DNA from 3 places in the Cutibacterium granulosum genome. Region 1 is predicted to be linked to each of the others. Evidence: riboswitches for the same ligand, from Rfam matches in the RefSeq annotation. Region 1 holds a riboswitch; each other region holds the start of a gene.
The links. A riboswitch is a leader RNA that binds a small molecule or an ion and turns the genes downstream of it on or off. The one in region 1 is predicted to bind cobalamin.

Region 1 (6,961 bases):
GCAACGCCACCACGACGATCCGCAACAAGCGCGCCATGCGCGTCTCCGAGTCCCCGGACTGGGAGGATCTGCGTGGTGCCGCCAAGGAGATCAAGGACCGGGTGGGGCGTCACCTGGACACCTACCTGCTGCAGGCCGAGGAATCCCTCAAGGCTAACGGGGTGCACGTGCACTGGGCCCGCAATGCCCAGGAGGCCAACGAGATCGTCGCCCAGGTCGCGAAGGCCAAGGGGGTGGACGAGGTCGTCAAGATCAAGTCCATCACCACCCAGGAGACCGACCTCAACGAGTACCTGGAGGAACAGGGCATCGCCGCCTGGGAGACCGACCTGGCCGAGCTCATCGTGCAGTTGGGCCACGACCGCCCCTCCCACATCGTCGTGCCGGCCATCCACCGCAACCGTTCCGAGGTGCGGGAGATCTTCCTGCAGGAGATGAAGAACTACGGCCGCCCGGCCCCCGAGGACATCTCGGAGAATCCTCCGGAGCTCACCAACGCGGCCCGTCTGCACCTGCGTGAGAAGTTCCTGCGCGCCAAAGTGGCCGTCTCGGGTGGCAACTTCGTGCTCGCCGACACCGGATCACTGGTCATCGTGGAGTCCGAGGGCAATGGCCGCATGTGCCTCACCCTGCCCGAGACCCTCGTGTCGGTCGTCGGCATCGAGAAGGTGCTGCCCAGCTACGACGACCTCGAGGTGTTCCTCAAGCTGCTGCCCCGTTCGGGCACCGGCGAGCGGATGAACCCCTACAACTCGATGTGGAGCGGTGTCACCGAGGGTGACGGCCCCCAGGAGCAGCACGTCATCTTCATGGACAACGGTCGTACCGACGCCCTGGCCGACGAGCTGGGACGCGAGGTGCTGCGCTGCATCCGCTGCGCCTCCTGCCTCAACATCTGCCCGGTCTACGAGCGCACCGGCGGCCACGCCTACGGCTCGGTGTACCCCGGACCGATCGGTGCCGCCCTCAACCCGCAGCTGCGTGGTGTGGAGGACCCCGTCGACCGTGGCCTGCCCTACGCCTGCTCGTTGTGCGGTGCGTGCAACGAGGTGTGCCCGGTGAAGATCCCCTTCACCGACATCCTCGTGCACCTGCGTCAGCGCGTCGTGCAGTCCGAGAAGGCCGACAAGATCCCCGCCGACTACGAGGTAGCCGGTGAGATGGGGCTCATGAAGACTTCACAGTGGGCCCTGAGCGACGCCAAGCACTTCGAGATGGTCCAGAAGGGCTCGCAGCTGGCCGGCAAGGTGATGCGCGGCAAGAAGCTGGGGCCGATCCCGGTTCCCGTGGCCGAACGATGGCTCAAGTACCGCGACGTCGACGAGATCCCGTCGCAGAGTTTCCGCAACTGGTGGAAGAAGAATCGGGAGGAGCACTGATGATCGACGAAGTTCAGGCCCGTGAGGACATCCTGGCCCGGATCCGCCAGGCCACCGCAGACGTCACGCAGTCCGATCCGCAGAAGGATGCGCCGATCACCTGGCAGTACGGTCGGGGCATCGACATGGACGACGTCGTGGGCACCTTCGTGCAGCGGGTGCGCGACTACAACTGTTCCGTCGTGGAGGTTCCCGCCGTCGACGTGCCCCAGGCCGTCGTCGACGCCCTCAAGGAGACCGGGGCCGACGAGTCCGTCGTCGTCCCCTCCGGGCTTGACGAGTCCTGGCGCACGGCCATCTCCGAGGCTGGCATCGAGGTTCGTGTCGACGATCCGGAACTGAGCAAGACCGAGCTGGACGACACCCAGGCCGTCGTCACGGCGGCTGCCTCCGGTGTGGCCGACACCGGCACCATCGTGCTCACCCATCTGGCCGATCAGGGACGACGTGCCCTCACCCTGGTTCCCGACCGTCACGTCTGCGTGATCAAGGCAAGCCAGGTCGTCTCCGATGTGCCGGAGGCCGTGCAGGCCGTCAGACCGGCCGTGCTCGATCATCACCCGCTGACGTGGATCTCGGGCGGTTCGGCGACCAGTGACATCGAGCTGGCCCGAGTCAATGGGGTGCACGGTCCCCGTCAGCTCCACGTCATCGTCGTGACGGATCAGTGAGCTGATCGACTGACGCAATCCCTTGGGGAACGCCTCCGCTCGAGCAATCGGGTGGAGGCGTTCCTCATGCCCGCAGATTCGCCTGCACCGAACACGCCCCAAGATGTGCCTACCGGCGGGTTCCACATGGTGTATAACTAGATGTCGTACTGGTCTTTCAGTCCAAACACAAGATGTTGGGATATGAGAGCCAAGAGGGAACCCGGTGGGAATCCGGGACTGTCCCGCAGCGGTATGGGAAACGACCGGCGACACACGCACTGGCCACTGGCTGGGAAGCGTCGTCCAGTAGGAGATCGAACGATCGCGTCCCCGAGTCCGAAGACCTGCCAGTACCCGGGCTGTGACCCGGCTGCACGAGCCCTGTGACAGGGGCGGCGAACTCCGAGGAGAGACATGACCGTACACCACCCCCAGACGCCCTCGACCACACCCGTGAGGCACACCACCACGTCCCAGCTCACGTCGCATGGACCGGGGCAGACGTCCTCCACCGTGCTACGTCAGGTGCGCAAGCGCGACGGGCGCATCGTCGCCTTCGACCCAGCCCGCATCGCCCATGCCGCTCGCAAGGCCCTGGAGGCCACCGGCGTCGCCGAGGCCGAGGCCATCTCGCTGAGCGTCGCACTGGCCGTCGTCGACGAACTACGCAGCGAGCAGCGCCCCGGTGCCGGTACGGTGGCCGCCACCGCGACCGGCCCCGTGATCCCCGACGTCGAACACATCCAGGACGTCGTCGAGAAGGTCCTCATGGAGCGCGGCCAGGCCGAGACGGCCAAGGCATACATCCTCTACCGGCAGCGCCGCTCCACGGCTCGCGAACAGCAGTCGGCCCTCATGACCTCGCTGCGCGAGATCACCTTCTCCGATGCCAGGGACAGCGACGTCAAGCGCGAGAACGCCAACGTCGACGGCAACACAGCGATGGGCTCGATGCTGCGCTTCGGCACCGAGTCGGCCAAGCAGTTCAACCTGCTCTCGGTGCTCGACCCGGCCCATGCCGCCGCCCACCGGGACGGTGACATCCACATCCACGACCTCGACTTCCTCACCCTGACGACCACCTGCTGCCAGATCAACCTCAGCGAGCTGTTCCGCACCGGTTTCTCCACCGGGCACGGACACCTGCGCTCCCCGCGTTCGATCAACTCCTACGCAGCCCTGGCGTGCATCGCGATCCAGTCCAACCAGAACGACCAGCATGGTGGTCAGGCCGTCCCCAACTTCGACCGGGACATGGCCCCCGGCGTCGCCCTCACCTGCGCCGATCGGATGCGAGCCAACATGGCTCAGTCCGCTGGCGTCCTCGGTGCTGACCAGGAACGTCAGGACGAGGTGACGCGGCTTGCCGCCACCTGGCCCCTGGAGGCCGACGACGCCACCCAGCACGCCGAGCGGGAAAAACTCGCCGAGGCCTGGCCCGAACTCTCCGCCGAGCAGGTGGTCCGGGTCCACCACGAGGTACGCACCCGCTCGGTGGCCGAGACCGAACGGGCCACCTACCAGGCGATGGAGGCCTTCATCGCCAACCTCAACACGATGAACTCGCGCGCTGGTGCCCAGACGCCGTTCTCCTCGATCAACTACGGCACCGACACCAGCCCGGAGGCCCGGCTGGTGATGCGCTGCCTGCTGGAGGCCACCCGCGCCGGGCTGGGCAATGGCGAGACGGCGATCTTCCCGATCCAGATCTTCCGCGTCATGGAAGGGGTCAACTACCATCCTGGCGACCCCAACCACGACCTCTTCCAGCTGGCCTGCCGCACCAGCGCCGAGCGTCTCTTCCCGAACTTCTCCTTCCAGGACGCCCCCTTCAACGCCGAGTACCACCGCCCCGGCCATCCCGAGACCGAGATCGCCTACATGGGCTGCCGCACCCGCGTCATGTCCAACGTCCACGACACCAGCAGGGCGCAGACCTGGGGGCGTGGCAACCTCTCGTTCACCAGCATCAACCTGCCGCGTCTGGGCATCCAGGCAGACCATGACGTCGATCGGTTCATGTCGGACTTCGACGCATCCATCGACCTGGTCATCGATCAGCTGCTGGAGCGATTCAAGATCCAGGCTCGCAAGAAGGTGCGTAACTTCCCGTTCCTCATGGGGCAGGGGGTCTGGATCGACTCTGCGGGGCTCGGTCCCGACGACAGCGTCGAGGAGGTGCTGCGGCACGGAACCCTCTCGATCGGGTTCATCGGCCTGGCCGAGACCCTCACCGCCCTCGTGGGGGCCCATCACGGGCAGTCCCAGGAGGCCTGGGACCTCGGGTACCGGTTCATCAGCCATCTGCGGGAGCGTACCGACCGCGCCGCCGAGGAGACCGGGCTCAACTTCTCCACCCTGGCCACCCCGGCCGAGGGGCTGTCGGGCAGGTTCGTGCGGATGGACCGGGAACGGTTCGGCGCGTTGCCGGGAATCACCGACCGTGACTACTACACCAACTCGTTCCACATCCCGGTCTGGCACCACATCGGTGCAGCCGAGAAGATCCGCCTGGAGGCGCCGTTCCATGCGTTGACCAATGGCGGGCACATCTCCTACGTCGAGCTCGACGGCGATCCCAGCCGCAATGTCGAGGCATTCGAGACGATCGTGCGGGCCATGCACGACGCCGGTGTGGGGTACGGGTCGATCAACCACCCGGTCGATCGTGACCCGGAGTGCGGCTACACCGGCATCATCGACGACGAGTGCCCCCGGTGCGGGCGTGGTGAGGAGTCCGGGCCGTTCGAGCGGATTCGTCGCATCACCGGCTACCTCGTCGGTGGACTGGACCGGTTCAACGACGCCAAGCGCGCCGAGGTCAACGACCGCGTCCGGCACGGCTGACGCAGATGAGGATCGCGGGGATCGAGCCCGAGTCCATCGTCGACGGACCCGGGGTGCGATACGCCGTCTTCGCCCAAGGCTGCTCCCTGCACTGCCGAGGGTGCCAGAATCCTGCCAGCTGGGACCCGTGCGGTGGTGCAGTGATGCCGGTGGCGGAGATCATGGCCGACATGCGTGCCTCGTCGCTGGCGCAGGGGCTCACGCTCACCGGCGGCGAGGCCAGCGAGCAGGCCGCCGATGCTGCTGTGCTCGCGCGTCACGCCCACGAGATCGGGTGGGACGTGTGGTGCTGGTCGGGTCACCGGTTCGAGGTGCTGCTGCGCCGTGCCCAGGCCGAGCCCGACCTCGCCCAGCTGTTCGGTGAGGTCGACGTGCTGGTGGACGGCCCGTTCCTGCTGGCCCGTCGTACCCTCGCCCTAGCGTGGCGGGGCAGTGACAACCAGCGCCTCATCGATGTGCCCGCCTCCTTGGCGGCGGGCACCGCGGTGGAATGGGAGGAGAACTCGACGGTCGAGTCCATGCAACGCCAGCGATGATCCACCAGTGTCCCCAGGACCAGGCGTCTTTCCGCCGAGATGAGTCGCTGTGTCGAGCGTGGGACTGTTGTGCTCCGGTGGTTTGTCAGGGATGAGCACGTCATCTCGACGTGACCCTCTTTATGGACGCCAAGGAAATTCGGCTCATCCGAATCCAGGGTGTAGTCGGGGTCTGAACCCGCCGGTCTCGAGCAGGGATCTGGCGATGTAGTTGGTCAGGTTGCGGAACCCCAGTGCCGAGCCGCGCAGGTGCTCGAGCCTGCCGTTGATCGCCTCGGTGGGCCCGTTGGAGGTGCTGGGCCGGTCGAAGTAGGCCAGGACGTCGGCGGCGCGCTTCTTCAGCGTCCTGCCGAGCTTGGTGATCTCGACCAGGGCCTTGGGGACGCCGGTGCTGATCGAGTCGATGAGCCGGGCCATCAGCTCGCGGCCGTGGCGCCGGTTCTCGTGGCGGTAGGCGGCGATCATGCGCTGGTAGACGCTCCGTGACCTCGACCTCGACGTGGGCGTCGTCGGCGAGCAGGGTGTCCAGTCGGTCCTTGTGCTTGTCGTTGAGCAGGTCGGCGCCGTTACCGCTGCCGCACCGACCAGACGCATGTCTACAGGGAATCCGCGCCCATCGACGACCTGGTCGAAGACCTCATGGTCAAGGCCCTGCGCAAGGTCGAGATGAGGGCCCTGTTGGCACCCGCCGCGCCCGACGTCGATGCGGCCGCCATCCAGCGGGAGTTGGCCGACATCGACGCCAAGAGGATCCACTACGCCACAATGCTGGCCGACGACGAGATGGACGACGCTCAGTTCAAGGCCGCCAACAAGCGGCTCGCCGCGCGTCGCGCGGCGTTGGAGGAGCAACTGCCAGCCCCGGTCTCCCCGGTGGCCCAGCGCATTCTCGATGTGCCCCCGGAGACCGTGGCCAACGAGTGGGCCCTGCTCGACCAGGACGAGAAGCGGGCCCTGATCGACGCACTGTTCACTATCGAGCTGGCGGCCCCCGGCACCAAGGAGAACGCCTACAAGGACTGGCGGAAGAGGATCGTGAACCCCGAGACGGTCATCGTGACGCCGAAGCAGCAGGGCAAGGTTGCTTAGGTGTTTCGCATCGACGGTCGAACAGCGACCAACCCTGCTTGGTGAGGCGATAGCACTTGCCAAAGACGTCGGCCAGCTCGACCAGGTCGCCACCCGCCGCGAACTCGGCCATGCCCCCGCCGACATGCTGGGTGAGGGTGCTGCGGCCCACCAGCTGCCACGTCAGGGCGTGGGCGTCGCCGCTCATCAGCCGCCACAGCAGGCGCACGTCCAGAGCAGCGCTGGGGCTGAAGACCACTTCGGCGGCTGCCCCCACAACAGTGGTCACGTTCAGTGCCTGCTTCTTGGTCAGGCCCGCAGCATCGGCCCACCTCGACCTGGCCTCTGTCCGACGGTGTCGCATGTGCTCGCGGGAATCCAGCCAAGAGCCGGCCTCCGGGTGGGTGCGATCCACGTATGGCTCGAGATCATCGCCGTACTGCAGCGCCCGCTTGTAGAACTCGTCAACCACCCGCAA
Region 2 (6,961 bases), 110 kb from region 1:
CCGCCCACCGATGCCCGAATGTGGATGACGCCCCAGCGAGACGACGTCGCGGCAGGTGAGCCGGGCCACCGACACCCGGTCGGTGAGGACGGTCGAGAGGGCCCGGGCGACCTGACGGCGCGACATCCGTGACGTCGGGGTGCCGTTGACCTGCACTTCGCCGCCGAGGCTCGGCTGCAGCCCGGCGACCGAGCGCAACAGGGTGGACTTTCCGGCACCATTGGGCCCCACGAGCCCAATCATCTGCCCGGCACCCACCGCGCCCGTCACCCCCGACAACACCGTGGTGACGTGACGCCCCGAACGGTACCCGACCGTCAGGTTCGACAGTGTGAGACCGGTCATGTCGCCTCCGCCTCCCGGTACCAGCGCACCAGGATGATCATGACGACCGGCGCCCCGAACACCGCGTTGACGGCATTGACGGGCAGCACGTCGTCGCCGGGCAGCTGTGCCAGGATGTCGGCCATCAATGCCAGGGATCCGCCGGTGAGGATGCATCCGGGCAGCAGATGACGATGATCGGCCGTTCCCAGTACCCCACGCGTCAGATGTGGGATTGCGATGCCCAGGAAACTGATCGGCCCGCAGAACGCGGTGGCCGCCCCGGCGAGGATCGCGGTGCTCGCCACCAGCAGGGTGCGCACCACCTTGAGGTTCATTCCCATCGTCTGGGCGTAGCGTTCTCCCAACAACAAGGCGTTGAGCGGCTTGGCGAGCAGCAGACTGGCCAGGATCATGACGATCATGATCGGCACCATGGCTCGCAGGTTCTGCCACGTCACGCCGTGGTAGCTGCCGAACTGCCAGCGGGTGTACTGGGCGATGAGCTCCGGGCTGGCCCGCGACAACAGCACGGTGACCCCTGACGAGACGAAGTACCCGATCATGACGCCGAGCAGCAGCAGGATCGTCGAGGAGTGGATGAACCGGCCGGCCAGCATGACGATGAGCAGGACGACGGCTGCCCCCAGTGCCGCGGCGACCATGACCAACAGGTCCGGCCCGATTCCCAGCCCGGAGGCGAAGCTGGCCGCCCCCGCCGATGCCGAGGTGGACAGCACCACCAGGGCAACGCCCAGACTGGCACCCGAGGAGATACCCAGCACGTATGGGTCGGCCAGTGGGTTGCGGAACAGGGTCTGCATCTCCAGCCCGGACACTCCCAGCGCCGCCCCGACGAGCAGGGCGGTGATGGTACGAGGCTCGCGGACGTCGCGGATGATCGTCATCGAGACTGGGTCGACGTCGGTGCCACCGGTGAGGATCGTCATGACGTCACCCAGCGGGATGTTCACCGATCCCAGCGCCAGGCCGGCCAGGGTGACGGCGAGGAGGATCGTTGCGAGGATCGTGAAACGCACCGGCAGTGGCAGCCCGCGTCGTCCCTGCGTCTGGCGGCTCCGCACATCCCGGTGATCCCGCACGTCCCGACCCCGCCCATCCTGACCTCGTACGTCCCGGCCCGGTGCCTCTCGGTTCTGTGGCGTCTCCTGGTGGCTGTTCCACCAGGTGCCCCTGATCCGCTCGCCGTGTGTCTCGTGACGTCCGTGCCTCCCGCGACGGCCCGGCACTTGATCCTGAGTCGCAGTCACTTCGCGGTGGCCTTGCGGTAGAAGTAGAACTGGTGATCGGCATCCAGCTCAGGGTGCAGGATCGCCGTCAGATCCGCCAGGACGAGGTCGGGGCGCACGACCCCGGTCTGCCAGTAGTCGTTGCCGTGCTTCGGGTCGGCTCGCAGGGTGGCGTCCCAGACGTTGCCGTTGTCGAGGGCCTTGAGCGACTTCAGACGTGGGTCGGCCTTGAGGATCTCCGGGATGGACGACTTCTCCGGCCCGTCGATCCAGAAGTCGGCATCGTGGGCCTTCTTGATGATGGCCTCGGTGTCCAGCTTCCTGGATGCCACCCCGTGAAGGTCCTTGAACACGTACTCACCGCCTGCGTCGCGCAGGAATTGGATGGAGTAGTTCTCGTTGGGCTTGATGTACCAGACGCCCTTGTACTGCGATCCGTGGAGCACGGTCGGTCGTGTCGTCACCGTGGCGGCGCGTTTCGCGGTCGCATGGTACTTCTCGGCGATCTCGTCGTACTTCTGGTTCGCCGTCTTCTCGGCATTGACGAACAGCGAGTCGTACTTGATCCATTCGGCACGCCCCAGCGGGGTGCTCTCGAGGAAGTTCGGCTCGGCGACGACCGGGATGCCCATCTCCTTGATCTTGTCGATCTTGCTGGTGTTGTCGCTGCCACTGACGAGGTTGAAGATGAACAGGTCCGGGCGCAGCGCCGCCAGCTTCTCTGTGTTGATCTCGGTGGCGTTGTCACCTGCCGCGAAACTGGCGACCTTGTGGTCCTTGAGGGCCTGACGGGTGTTCGAATTCCCCACCCTGTCGACGTTGACCATGCCAGCCACGGAGTCCAGCTTTCCCAACATCTGGAACTTCATCGGCAGGGTCGTCGAACCCAGCGCCACCTTGGTGGTGGGGATGGTGATCTTCTGCGCCCTGGCGAGGTCACCGTCCAGCTTCGGCTGCGGGGCGCCACACTGCACCAGGACGTACTGCACGGGTTTCTTCGCGGTGTTCGACGGGTGCTTGAGCGTCACCACCTTGTACGACTTGTGGTACGACACGGTGATGTCGCGGGCGTCGCGGAAGGTGGCCTTGTCGGTGAAGTAGTCCTTCGAGGAGTCGAAGTCCTTGATGCAGCCCTGCTGGGAGGACGTGCTGGACGGCGTGTCCGCCGAGGAATCCGATTTCTCGGAGCGTGAGCACCCGGCGAGGGTGGCGATGCACATGGCGATGGCGGCTAGGCCCGCCACCAGACGATTGATGGACATGGTTGCTCCCAAGTGGAGGTGAAGGGATGGCGGTGCGGCGAACATCGCCGCTGAGAGGGTCAGCTGAGCTTGGTGTAGTAGTACGGCGTGTACCCCTTCATGAGGTCAGGGTGGAAGATGTACGTGAGGTCGGCCAGCACGACGTCGGGTTGGACGGTCCCGGACTGCCAGAAGTCGTTCCCGGTGTCTGGGGCAGTGCGCTTGCTGGGGTTCCAGACGTTGCCGTGCTGGAAGGCCGACAGGTTCGCGTAGCGCGGGTTCTGCTTGAGGGCGTCGTCCTTGCCGTGCCACGTCGTCATGGACATGTAGTTGCCGTTGAGCCAGAAATCGGCCTTGGAGCCGTACTTGAAGACGACCTCGGCGTCGGTCGGGGTGGCTCCGCTGCCCTTGACGGCCTGGGACATGGCGTCGGTGGCTCCGGCGTCGGTCATGAACCTGATCATGTAGGAGTCGGTTCCCGGGACGTACCACTGCCCCTTGGTCTCCTGGCCGACGAGCACGCTGGGCTTGTCGGTGGCGTTCCTGGCCTTCTTCGCCACCTCGGTGTAGCGCTTGGTGATGCCGTCGAAGTTCTTCGTGGCGGCGCCCTCCTTGTTGAGGAGGATGCCGTAGGTCTTCATCCACTCGGCTCGGGCCAGCGGGGTGGACTCGAGATAGTCGAGGTCCTGCAGCACCGGGATGCCGGCGGACTGCACCTGCTTGAACTCCTTCACCTCTGAGCTGGCGGCCAGCACGGCGTCGGGTTTGAGGGAGATGAGCTTCTCCGTGTCGATCTGCATCCGACTTGACCCGTAGCTGGGCGTGTTGCGGGCCTCGAGGGCGTCTCGTGCCGGTCCGCGGTAGATCTGTTCGAGCTGGTTGACGCCGACGACTGCGTCCAAGGACCCCAGGGTGTGGAGGACCGGGATCTGGGTGGTGGAGGAGGCGGCGATCCGTTTGACCGGGACGTCGATGATCGGGGCCTTGGCGAGCTCACCGGTGAGCGTTGGTCTGGGGGCACCGCACTGCAGTAACACGAAGGTCTGCGCCGGTTTGTCCTGCTTGCCGAGGGTGAGGACCTTGTAGGACTTGTGATAGCTGACGTGGACGTTCCTGGCCCCGGTGAAGGTGACCTTGTCACCGAAGTAGTCCTTGTCCTTGTCGAACTCCCCGGACTTGATGCACCCGGACATGTTGGCACCGGTGCCAGCTGATGGGGTGGTCGTCGAGGCGCTCGGGGAGGTGGAGCCGTCCTTCGTGCCCGAGCAGCCCGTCAGGGCCAGGGAAGGTACGACGAGAAGGGTGAGAAGGACCGAGACACGTCTCGGCAGTGGAGTACCCATGAAGTCTCCTGCAGTCGTGTCGCAGGACCCGCTGGGGCACACCCGGTGTGCTCGGCAGACTCCTACGGCGAGAGTCGGTGAATGCCACTTCGCAGGGAGGCGACCGGACTGAGCTGGAGGGCATCACCGTTGCGCGACAGTGTCGGACTTGCACCGACTTCGCTCGCTGCGGAGTACCTCGGGCCGAGTCCGACCCGGGACACGCACAAAATAGCATGTCTGGTGTCAATCCCTGTGCTGGGGCTGCAATGTGCCAATCCGAGCCCACGGCCGGTCGTCGCTCACATGTGTGCGCAGCTCGCCGACGTCTTCTGGTGCGCAGGCAAGCACGATGCAGGTCGACGGTCCGCCGGATTTCGTGAGATCGAGATCGGTCCTGCCGGGATCGAACCGCAGTCCTGCGGTGGCGGCGATTTGATCGGCCTCCCAGGCGATTCCGTGCGACCCCACCGGTACACAGTCGTGCACCAGGCCCGAGCCCAGCAGCGCACGCACCTCGTCCAGGGTGACGATCTCGCGCCGACCGGGGCATACCTCGTCATCCGGCGCCGAGATCGGGGAACCGACGCATACGAGCACGTCGGCTTCCTGCCCCTGTGCCGTTGCTGTCGGGGCCTCGCCGGGACCCGGTGTGCCAGGGGCTCTGCCCGGTCGTACCCCGATGATCGTCACCCCGATCCCGGTCTGGGTGGTGATGACGTTGTCCTCCGTCGATCCGGTGACGGCCTGGGGGTCGATCCCCGTGGCGACCGCGCACCGCTGGAACTCCTCGATCATTGGCTGGGCCGAGGCGGCGTCCTGACACAGGGTGTTGACGAGGACCATCGGTTGGGCTCCCCCACACAGTATCTCCAGCAGTGGTACTCGCGCGGCCAGGTGGGCACACCACGTCGGATCGGCAGGGTAGGAGTCCCCGGGCCGTGAGCCTATGCCCCCGACTGCGTCACAGGCGATGACCAGGCGCCCAGCCGGTACGTCGGCGAGCAGCAGGTCGCGCAGCCGAGACACCTGGGTGTCGGCATGGAGGCTCCCGGTGCTGTTTCGGGGGACGGCGGTGGGGGCGTGACGCTGAACCTCGCCTGGTTCGTGCGGCGCGGCTGATGGTTCATGAGGTACGGCTGGGCTGGGACTGCGCACCATGCCATTCAATCGCGTGTGGGAGGGTTGCGTGGGTGAGGGTTGAGCGAACACTGTTCGCCTCGGTGAGCCAGATGCCGGGCTGGAGCAGAATTGCCCTGGAGTCACTCGCTGGGGCCACCCGTCGTCGGATGCGTAGCATTCGGCTTGGTTGCTTCAGCACACGTGACGTCTGACGGTGCAACACTGGGTGGTACAGACAGGGGGTAGGTGTGAAGGCACGACTGGTGGTGACGGCAGCGCTCGTGGCGGGTGTCATCGTTGCGGAACGTCTCGCGACGGCCAGACATCATCGACACGTTCAGGTGCGGCGGATCGCCTTGGAGGGGATCGACGGGTTGGCAGGGCGCCAGCGTCCTTGCTGATGAGGCGCACATGTGAGTCAGCGATACATGCTGACCCCCGGGCACGTCTGTACCCTGCCTGTCACGGTGTCCTGCCTGTCAACGGTGCTGGGGCTGGTCGGGATCGATGTTGCGGCCGACCCCTCGTCCACGTCGTGATGCCAGGATTTTCGCCTGCACCCGTGCATCCTGCATTCCTGAGATTTCTTCGTCTGTGCGACGTCTCCCGCACACCCGGGGTGTGCGTCCCTGCCATGTCATCTGCGAACATGGTGTGAGACGACCGATGGTGTGAGCGACCGGGAGGAAGCATGGGAAACCACAAGAGAGTCGGCATTCTCACCGCCGGGGGAGACTGCCCCGGCCTCAACGCAGCAATCCGTGGCTTCGGCAAGGCGGCCATCCGCGAGTACGGCATGGAACTCGTCGGCTTCCATGACGGATTCCTGGGCCTGGCGCAGAACCGTTACGTCGACCTCACCCAACGCGACCTCTCCGGCATTCTCACCGTGGGCGGGACGATCCTGGGAACCAGCCGTGACAAGGTCAATCGCATGATCGTCAATGGCGAGGAGACGGACATGGTGCCGACCATCGTCGACAACTACGACAAGCTCGGCCTGGACGCCCTGGTGACACTTGGTGGTGGGGGAACCTCCAAGAACGCCTACAAACTGCACAAGGCCGGTCTCAACGTCATCCACCTGCCCAAGACCATCGACAACGACATCGTCGGCACCGACGACTCGTTCGGCTTCTCCACCGCCCTGGAGGTGGCCACCGACGCCATCGACCGGCTGCACTCCACCGCTCACTCCCACCACCGGATCATCCTGGCCGAGGTCATGGGGCACCGGGCCGGTTGGCTGGCCCTGGGATCGGGCATCGCCGGTGGGGCAGACATCATCCTGCTGCCCGAGGTGCCCTACAAGCTTGAGTCGATTGCCGAGGCCGTGGAGAGGAGACGCAGCCAGGGACTCAACTTCTCGGTCATCGCCGTGGCCGAGGGGGCGCGCGACGTCTCGGACGCCATGGCCCTGCGGGGTGCTCGTGCCCTCGTGGACAACTCCAGTGCCAAGACCAAACCGGCGGCCAAACGCGCCAAGCGCGACCTGGAGGCCTCCATGCGCGACAACACCATCAAGCTCGCCTCCGAGCTGGAGGAGGCCACCGGCCTGGAGTCTCGGGTGTCGATCCTGGGCTACGTCCAGCGCGGTGGCACGCCGTGCTCCCACGACCGACTGCTCGCCACCCGGCTGGGCACGATGGGTGCCCGCATGGTGCAGGAGGGAAACTTCGGCATCATGGTGGCCGCCAAGGGT
Region 3 (6,961 bases), 460 kb from region 1:
CGTGCCGATGCTCTTCACCGCCGTCATCACGGTGTACGGATCCTGGCTGAAGATCTTCTCCCCCGACCCGAAGATCGGTTACTGGGCCAACCACATGACGTACAAGCGGGCCATCGCCGCTGGCAAGACCTCGCTGGGCCAGGCCAAGGACATCGACGAGATGCACACCGTCGTCGGCAACACCGCCATTCAGGGGACGATGTCGATCATCTTCGTCGTCTGTGCCCTCATCGTCATGATCGCGGCCTGCATCCGCACCGTTCAGGCGCTGCGAGGCCACAACATCATCAACACCGAGGATCCGGCCAAGCCGTCGCACCTCTTCGCCCCCAGTGGCTTCATCGCCAGCAAGGCCGAGAAAGATCTTCAGGACGAGTGGGACGAGTTCTACGAGACCCATCCCGAGCTTGACCTGGAGCACGTTCACAAGGAACACGCGTGAGCGCCGCACCACGGCATCTGCCCACCGATCCACTGTGGCGACGATGGTGGTCGTCACTGCGGTGGTGGGTGCGCGGGGTCACGGAAGCTGACGCCTACGACAACTACCTCGAGTGGTGTCGACGCACGGGTCATGAGCCGATGCCGGAGAAGGCGTTCTGGCGCGACCAGTGCGACCGTCAGGACCGCAACCCCCAGGCACGATGCTGCTGATCCTTACCACCGGGCCTTCCCGTCACTGACGGGATGGCCCGGTCAGTTCTGACACGATGCGGTCAAGGTTGTCCTCGGTCAACTGAATGCACTTGCCGTCCGGCCAGACCACGATGAGTGGGGCGTGGTTGCACGGATACATGCACCCCGTCACCGTGACGAGAACCTCTGTGTCCAAGGCGTGTGACTGGGCCAGCTTCGCCTGCAGGCGTGCATGCAGGTCTGCGGCGCCGACTGCGCTGCAGCGAGGTCCTCGACAGGTGAGCAGATGGTGTCGGAAGGAGGGGAATTCCCGCCAGGCAGGGTTGTGCAACGGCGCTTCGGCCCCGGTCACGGTTCGCCACTCGCCGGCAAACTCCTGGTCGGGACGTACAACCCCGACATGCACGACGACGGTGGGTCCGTTCTCATGGACACGGACCCACTGGCCGGCGACGCGACGAAGCCAGGACAGCGGCACCGGTCCGTCATCGCAACTCCATCCGACGAGCTCGACCCGGTCGTCGTCAGCGGCGTCGAGGACATCTACGAGCGCCGGTCCAGGACCCTGCAGACATGCGTTCCGGTCGGCATCCACGTGACGGGCCACTGCTTCTGCGCTGACCGCGTCAGAGGAATCCTCCCAGCGCAGCGAGACCGCGATGCGCGTCGTCATGGCTGCAATCCCCGCCAGGTGAATCCACGTCTGAAATCTGACCAAACCTCGCCGTCGACTCCGAAATGTTCACGGACGAGGTCAGGAGTCAGTACCTCGGAGGCCGACCCTGCTGCGACCATCCGGCCCGAGTCCAGCACGACGAGGTCATCCGCGTAGGCGGCGGCCAGGTCAAGATCATGGATGACGGTCACCGTTGTCAGACCAAGACCACGCACTCTCTCCAACAGGTCAATCTGGTGACGCAGGTCGAGATGATTCGTGGGTTCGTCCAGGAGCAGGATCTCAGGATCCTGGGCGAGAGCTCGGGCCAACTGAACACGCTGCCTCTCCCCTCCCGAGAGGGACGACCATGCCCGGTCAGCAAGATCAGCAACTCCGGTTGACGCCATCGCGTTCTCGACGGCATCTCCGTCACGCCCTCTTCGGCGACTGAGATTGCCGATCCCCCAGCCTCCCAGATGGGGAATGCGTCCGAGCTGGACGACGTCACGCACCGTCAGTTCCACGTGAGCCGAAGGACTCTGCTCGAGAAGGGCCATCACCCGGGAGCGCTCCTTGGCCCCGATCCCGGAGAGATCACGCTCCCCCAACCACACCCGCCCCGCGCTGGGCTTCCGCAACCCGGCCAGCAGGTGCAACAGGGTCGTCTTCCCGGATCCGTTCAGCCCGATGACCATCGTCATGACCTTTGGCCGAATCTCCACGTCGACCCCGGACAAGATCGTCGTCCCGTCGACCGTCCAACCAAGATCCTCAGCTCGCAACGTTGCTGCTGTCCCGGCACTCATGATCGAGACGCCTGTCGACGCAGCAGGACGACCAGCACCGGGGCTCCGACGGCCGCAGTGATGGCCCCGACGGGAATCTCGGTGTCAGGGCGCAAGCACCTCGCTGCGGTGTCGGACCACACCATGAGCAGGGCCCCGACGAGGGCCGACACCGGTAGCAGCCGGGCGTGTCGCGGCCCGGTCCAGAACCTCACGATGTGTGGGACCGTCAGCCCGACGAATCCGATGGGGCCGACGAAGGCCACGCTGAGAGCGGTCAGCAGGGCGGTGCCAACCATGATCATCCAGCGCACGGTGTTGACCGGTACTCCCAGGGACATCGCGCTGACGTCACCGAAAGCGAAGGCGTCAAGGGTGTGGCACAATGCCATCCCGGCGATGAGGGCCGGAACGGTGGCGACGGCCAGGGTGATCGTCGATCCCCATCTCACACCGGTGAACGACCCGAGGGTCCACGACAGGGCTGATCGAGCTGCGTTCGACTCACCACACACCATGATCATCATGGACACCGCCGCGCCGCACAACTGTCCGACGGCCACCCCGGCCAGGATGGTCCGGCTGGCGGGTAACTCCCCGGACTTGCCAGTGGCCATGGCCAGCACCATGACCAGGGCCCCGACCGCCCCGCCGAAGGAGGCCAGTGTCATGAGGACGGACTGCCCCAGAGTGCTGGAGATTCCGATGATGAGGATGAAGACCGCACCTACCGAGGCTCCACTGGAGATGCCGAGCAGATAGGGGTCGGCCAGGTCATTACCGGTCAGGGTCTGCAGTACCGCGCCGCACATCGCCAGCAAAGCGCCGACGGCCATCGATCCGATGACGCGCGGGGCGCGCAACTGCCAGACAATCCGATCGTCAAGGACGGTGACATCAGAGCCATTGATGAGTCGAAATCGTCGAGCAACCACCCGAATCACATCGTGAACCGGCACATGGACTGCCCCAACTCCCAGTACGACCAAGGCACTGGCAACGAGGGCAGTACCAAGAAAGGCAGCCAACAACCAGTTACGTGAGCGGATCATTTCCCAGCGATCTCTGCCAAACCATCGTTAAGAGTCTTGGCACCGTCGATCAGCTCGGCACCCGGGGTACTTTGGGAGAATGGCACCGTTACGAACTTGTTCTCCTTGACAGCTCTCATCTGCTTGAGAACCGGATCGCCCTTGAGATAAGCGATCTTGTCCTTCGCGGTGGACCATTTGGCATCGGCAACGACGATGACGTCCGGATCGGAGGCCACAATCTTTTCCCAGGAACCATCGGCCCATCCGCCATCGACGTCCGCAAAGACATTCTTGGCTCCCACGGCATCCATGAGCAGCTGTGGACCACCGTTACCGGCACCGATGAACGGGGTCTTGTCCCCAGAATCGAACCACACGATCGAGGTTCCGGTACCGTGCTTGTGTGTAGTCACGTCCCGCAGGTACTCATGCTGCTTGGTGATCGCAGTGTCGGCGCCGTCCCGAGCCCCGATGAGGGATCCGACCTCGCGCATTTCCTTCCAGACATTGCCCCACGTCGTCTCGGCCGACTTAGTGCCTTTGGGACATCCGAAGGGACTGATGTATGTGGCGATTCCCTGCTTCGCGAGCTCATCCCGGGTTCCGACAGCCTTGTCGGTAAAGGCACTGGAGAAAGAGGAAAGAGCAAGGTCGGGTTTGGCAGCCAAGAAGGTCTCTTTGGACGGATACTCCTTGGCCAGCACCTTGACCGAATCATAGGACTTTCGCCACTTGGCAGGAATCTCGCCGTCTAGGTAGGCCGTCCCAACCAGATTTGATGCGCCATTGATGGCCAGGACGTCCTCCGTGGCGCCTTGGTTGAGAGTTACAGCCCTGGTGGCAGGTTTGTCGAGAATGATCTTTTGACCACAGTTGGTGACTTCCACACGATCTGCGGACGGTTGGGACACCGACGCAGAGGATGGCTCGCTGGAAACGGGATCTTCGGGAGCACCTGCGCAGCCAGCGAGCAGAGTGGCGGGCACGACCAACCCCATGACGAAGCGATGTGACAAGGATGAGCACATGGGCATGAGAAGCCAGCTTTCTGTGACCGGCGTTCGCGGCCGGGGAACCGACAGGACGTTGTCAGGTGGTCTTCGGGCTCAACCTCATCTCCGTTTTCCGACACCTTCCCGGTACCAGTGGCACCAGTGGCTCGAGTCGGGTGGATCAGTCATACCGCTGCGCGTCAGCTCCGGTCTCTCACCGGATTCCTGCGCCGGAGAATCTCCAGCAACCTGACTGCCATATACTAATCCGTGTACGCCCCAGAAAAGAAATTCTTCTTCCTGTTTCGCAACTCAGCCAATCCTTCGACACCCTCATGGCAGACGTCCTTATAGACGTGACACCTACGTCTCGTCTTTTTCTGTACCGTTCAGCACCCATCATCGCTAAAAGCTTTGCTGCACCACAGAACCCATCAACCCACCACAAGTCCTTGACTGAAAAAGGGACGAGCCACCCTTGTAAGCCGGGTTCTGTGACCCCATGGGGGCCGGTGATCATCCATCTGTGAACGTCGTTGCCGACGCCCTCCAGCCTTGCAGCTGCGCGGCCTACCCGGGCGCTCGGGCGGGCAGCCCTCGAACACGTCCGCGACCTCACGGTCTTCTTGGCCTTGCTCCGGGTGGGGTTTGCCGTGCCGACACCGTCACCGATGCCGCGGTGAGCTCTTGCCTCACCGTTTCACCCTCACCGATTTCTCGGCAGTTTGTTTTCTGTGGCACTGTCCCGCGGGTCTCCCCGGGTGGGCGTTACCCACCACCCTGCCCTGTGGAGCCCGGACTTTCCTCGACAGATCATCGTCTGCCGCGATCACCCCGGGTGGCTCGTCCAAACATCCATTCTAGCCCGTGAGCATCGCTTCATGACAGCCGATGGGGCACACCACACCTGGCGGAACCGGCACTCTCCACCTCGAGCACCTTCGCCGGAACGTGACCGGCCCACCTCGGACCACGGCCCGGTCAGAATCCCATTCACCACTCAGAGCCCCACTCCTCAAAGGAAATGTCGTCTCACAGGGGACGCACCATGATGCGGTCGCACTCCTCACAGCGCAGCACCTCGTCTGCCGGGGCCTGGTCGTAGCGGCGTTGGTCGCCAGGATTGGCGACGATTCCGCAGGCACTGCACACGCCATGCTCCAACCTGCCGGCCCCCATCCCGGTGCGTTCCAGCAGAGTCTGGTACAGCTTGAGCAGATCGGCCGGGAGCGCCCCGGCCTGGGCGGTGCGCTGCGCGACGAGACGCTTGAGCTCGGCGTCGATCTCGGAGAGGTCATGGTCCCGGGAAGCCAGCACCTCGCGAATGTGGCCGTCAAGGGCCTTGCGGGCCTCGTCGGCCTGCTCCTGAGCCGCTTCAGCCTCCTCGACCCGCTGCATGATGTCGAGCTCGGCATCCTCCAGATCACCGATACGCCGCTTGAGGTGCTCGATCTCGTCGGTGAGACCGCGCAGTGCCTTGTGATCGATCTGGCCGGCATCCACCGTGGCCTGGTTGCGCTCCAGACGGGCCCTCGCCGGGGCAAGGTCTGCCTCGATGCGCTTCTGGTCGGCCTTGAGGTCGAAGACGACCGTCTGCTTGGCGACAAGATCCTCGGCGAGGCTCTGACGCGAGCCAGCAAGTTTCCTGAGCTCGGCGAGTTGGGGAAGAACCTTGCGATCATGACGCCTACGGGCGATGAGCCGGTCGGTCTCGGCCAGGTCGAGAAGTTTCCACTGGTCCTGCGGTGCTGCCTTCACGCTACCTCCTGCAACTGTGAACCCGGGGAGCTTGACCACCAGACTCTGCTGAACTTGTGAGAGCCAGCCTATCCGGCTGGACCCGGCTCATTACAATGACACCCATCGCACATTCGACGGAGAGGCGAGAGTTTCCATGACTGATGTGACTGATCGTTCCGGCAGGCCCGCCGGTTCCCAGATCCAGGCCGCTGATGAGCAGAAGGTCCCCAAACGCCAGACCCCGTTCTCCCAGGCGTTTCGTGACTTCATCCCCACTGGCTGGCAGCCCTACGACTCCACCATGCCACAGCCCCTGGACTCGGTGCCCTCGGCGCGCACGCACCGTGACGTCCTGGCCGCAAGGTTCCCCGGCGAGGTGCTCGTCATCCCCGCTGGCGTGCTCATGCGTCGCAACAACGACTGCGACTTCCCGTTTCGTCCACACACGACGTTCGTCTACTACTCCGGGCTGGGCACCGATCGGGAGCCCAACGCGGTGCTCGTCATCGACACCACCGGGTCCACCACCCGCGACGTGCTGTACTTCAAACCGCGCGCCCCGCGCACCGATCGGGAGTTCTACGCCGATCCCACCTACGGCGAGATGTGGGTCGGAAAGCGCGAGTCGTTGGAGGAGATGTCGACGATGACCGGCCTGCAGTGCCGTGACATCGCCGAGCTGGATGCCGCCCTCAGCAGTTCGGCCCCGGGCGGTTCCGCGCCGCTGCGCGTCATCCGGGAGGCCGATCCGTCGATCACCGACAAGGTCGACGTCGCCCGTCAGACCACCTCTGGACGTGGCGACGCAGCTGCCGACGAGGCATTCGACGAGTTCACCTCAGACGCCCGATTCTGCAAGGACGACTGGGAGATCGAGCAGCTGCGCGACGCCTGCCGTAGGTCGAAGGTGGGATTCGAGGACATGATCCGTCAGATGCCCGAGGCCGTGCGGCGCGGCCGCGGCGAGCGATGGATGGAAGGCATTTTCGGACTGCACGCCCGTCACCTGGGCAACAACGTCGGGTACGGCTCGATCTGTGCCGCCGGCGACCACGCCAACACCCTGCACTGGGTGCGCAACGACGGCGACCTGCGCCCCGGAGAACTCATCCTCAT

Region 2: linked by a shared signal. The riboswitch ahead of CKV91_RS02375 (ABC transporter substrate-binding protein) and the one ahead of CKV91_RS02765 (anaerobic ribonucleoside triphosphate reductase) in region 1 are both predicted to bind cobalamin.
Region 3: linked by a shared signal. The riboswitch ahead of CKV91_RS04740 (ABC transporter substrate-binding protein) and the one ahead of CKV91_RS02765 (anaerobic ribonucleoside triphosphate reductase) in region 1 are both predicted to bind cobalamin.

The regions. Positions count from the first base shown of each region.
Region 1 is NZ_LT906441.1:662,672-669,632, forward strand. It holds gene CKV91_RS02755 (LutB/LldF family L-lactate oxidation iron-sulfur protein) at 1-1,379, shown strand, start outside; gene CKV91_RS02760 (LutC/YkgG family protein) at 1,379-2,050, shown strand; cobalamin riboswitch at 2,184-2,398, shown strand; gene CKV91_RS02765 (anaerobic ribonucleoside triphosphate reductase) at 2,447-4,879, shown strand; gene CKV91_RS02770 (4Fe-4S single cluster domain-containing protein) at 4,885-5,415, shown strand; partial or broken gene CKV91_RS02775 (transposase) at 5,560-5,980, opposite strand; gene CKV91_RS02780 (hypothetical protein) at 6,055-6,504, shown strand; gene CKV91_RS02785 (hypothetical protein) at 6,467-6,961, opposite strand, start outside.
Region 2 is NZ_LT906441.1:557,316-564,276, forward strand. It holds partial or broken gene CKV91_RS02360 (ABC transporter ATP-binding protein) at 1-345, opposite strand, end outside; gene CKV91_RS02365 (FecCD family ABC transporter permease) at 342-1,523, opposite strand; gene CKV91_RS02370 (ABC transporter substrate-binding protein) at 1,592-2,836, opposite strand; gene CKV91_RS02375 (ABC transporter substrate-binding protein) at 2,896-4,008, opposite strand; cobalamin riboswitch at 4,236-4,371, opposite strand; gene CKV91_RS02385 (transcriptional regulator) at 4,384-5,166, opposite strand; gene CKV91_RS09320 (hypothetical protein) at 5,508-5,660, shown strand; gene CKV91_RS02390 (6-phosphofructokinase) at 5,951-6,961, shown strand, end outside.
Region 3 is NZ_LT906441.1:1,126,163-1,133,123, reverse strand. It holds gene CKV91_RS04765 (carbon starvation CstA family protein) at 1-442, shown strand, start outside; gene CKV91_RS04760 (CstA-like transporter-associated (seleno)protein) at 439-654, shown strand; gene CKV91_RS04755 ((2Fe-2S) ferredoxin domain-containing protein) at 677-1,309, opposite strand; gene CKV91_RS04750 (ABC transporter ATP-binding protein) at 1,306-2,100, opposite strand; gene CKV91_RS04745 (FecCD family ABC transporter permease) at 2,097-3,131, opposite strand; gene CKV91_RS04740 (ABC transporter substrate-binding protein) at 3,128-4,147, opposite strand; cobalamin riboswitch at 4,189-4,373, opposite strand; RNA gene rnpB (RNase P RNA component class A) at 4,571-4,950, opposite strand; gene CKV91_RS04730 (zinc ribbon domain-containing protein) at 5,138-5,863, opposite strand; gene CKV91_RS04725 (aminopeptidase P family protein) at 6,000-6,961, shown strand, end outside.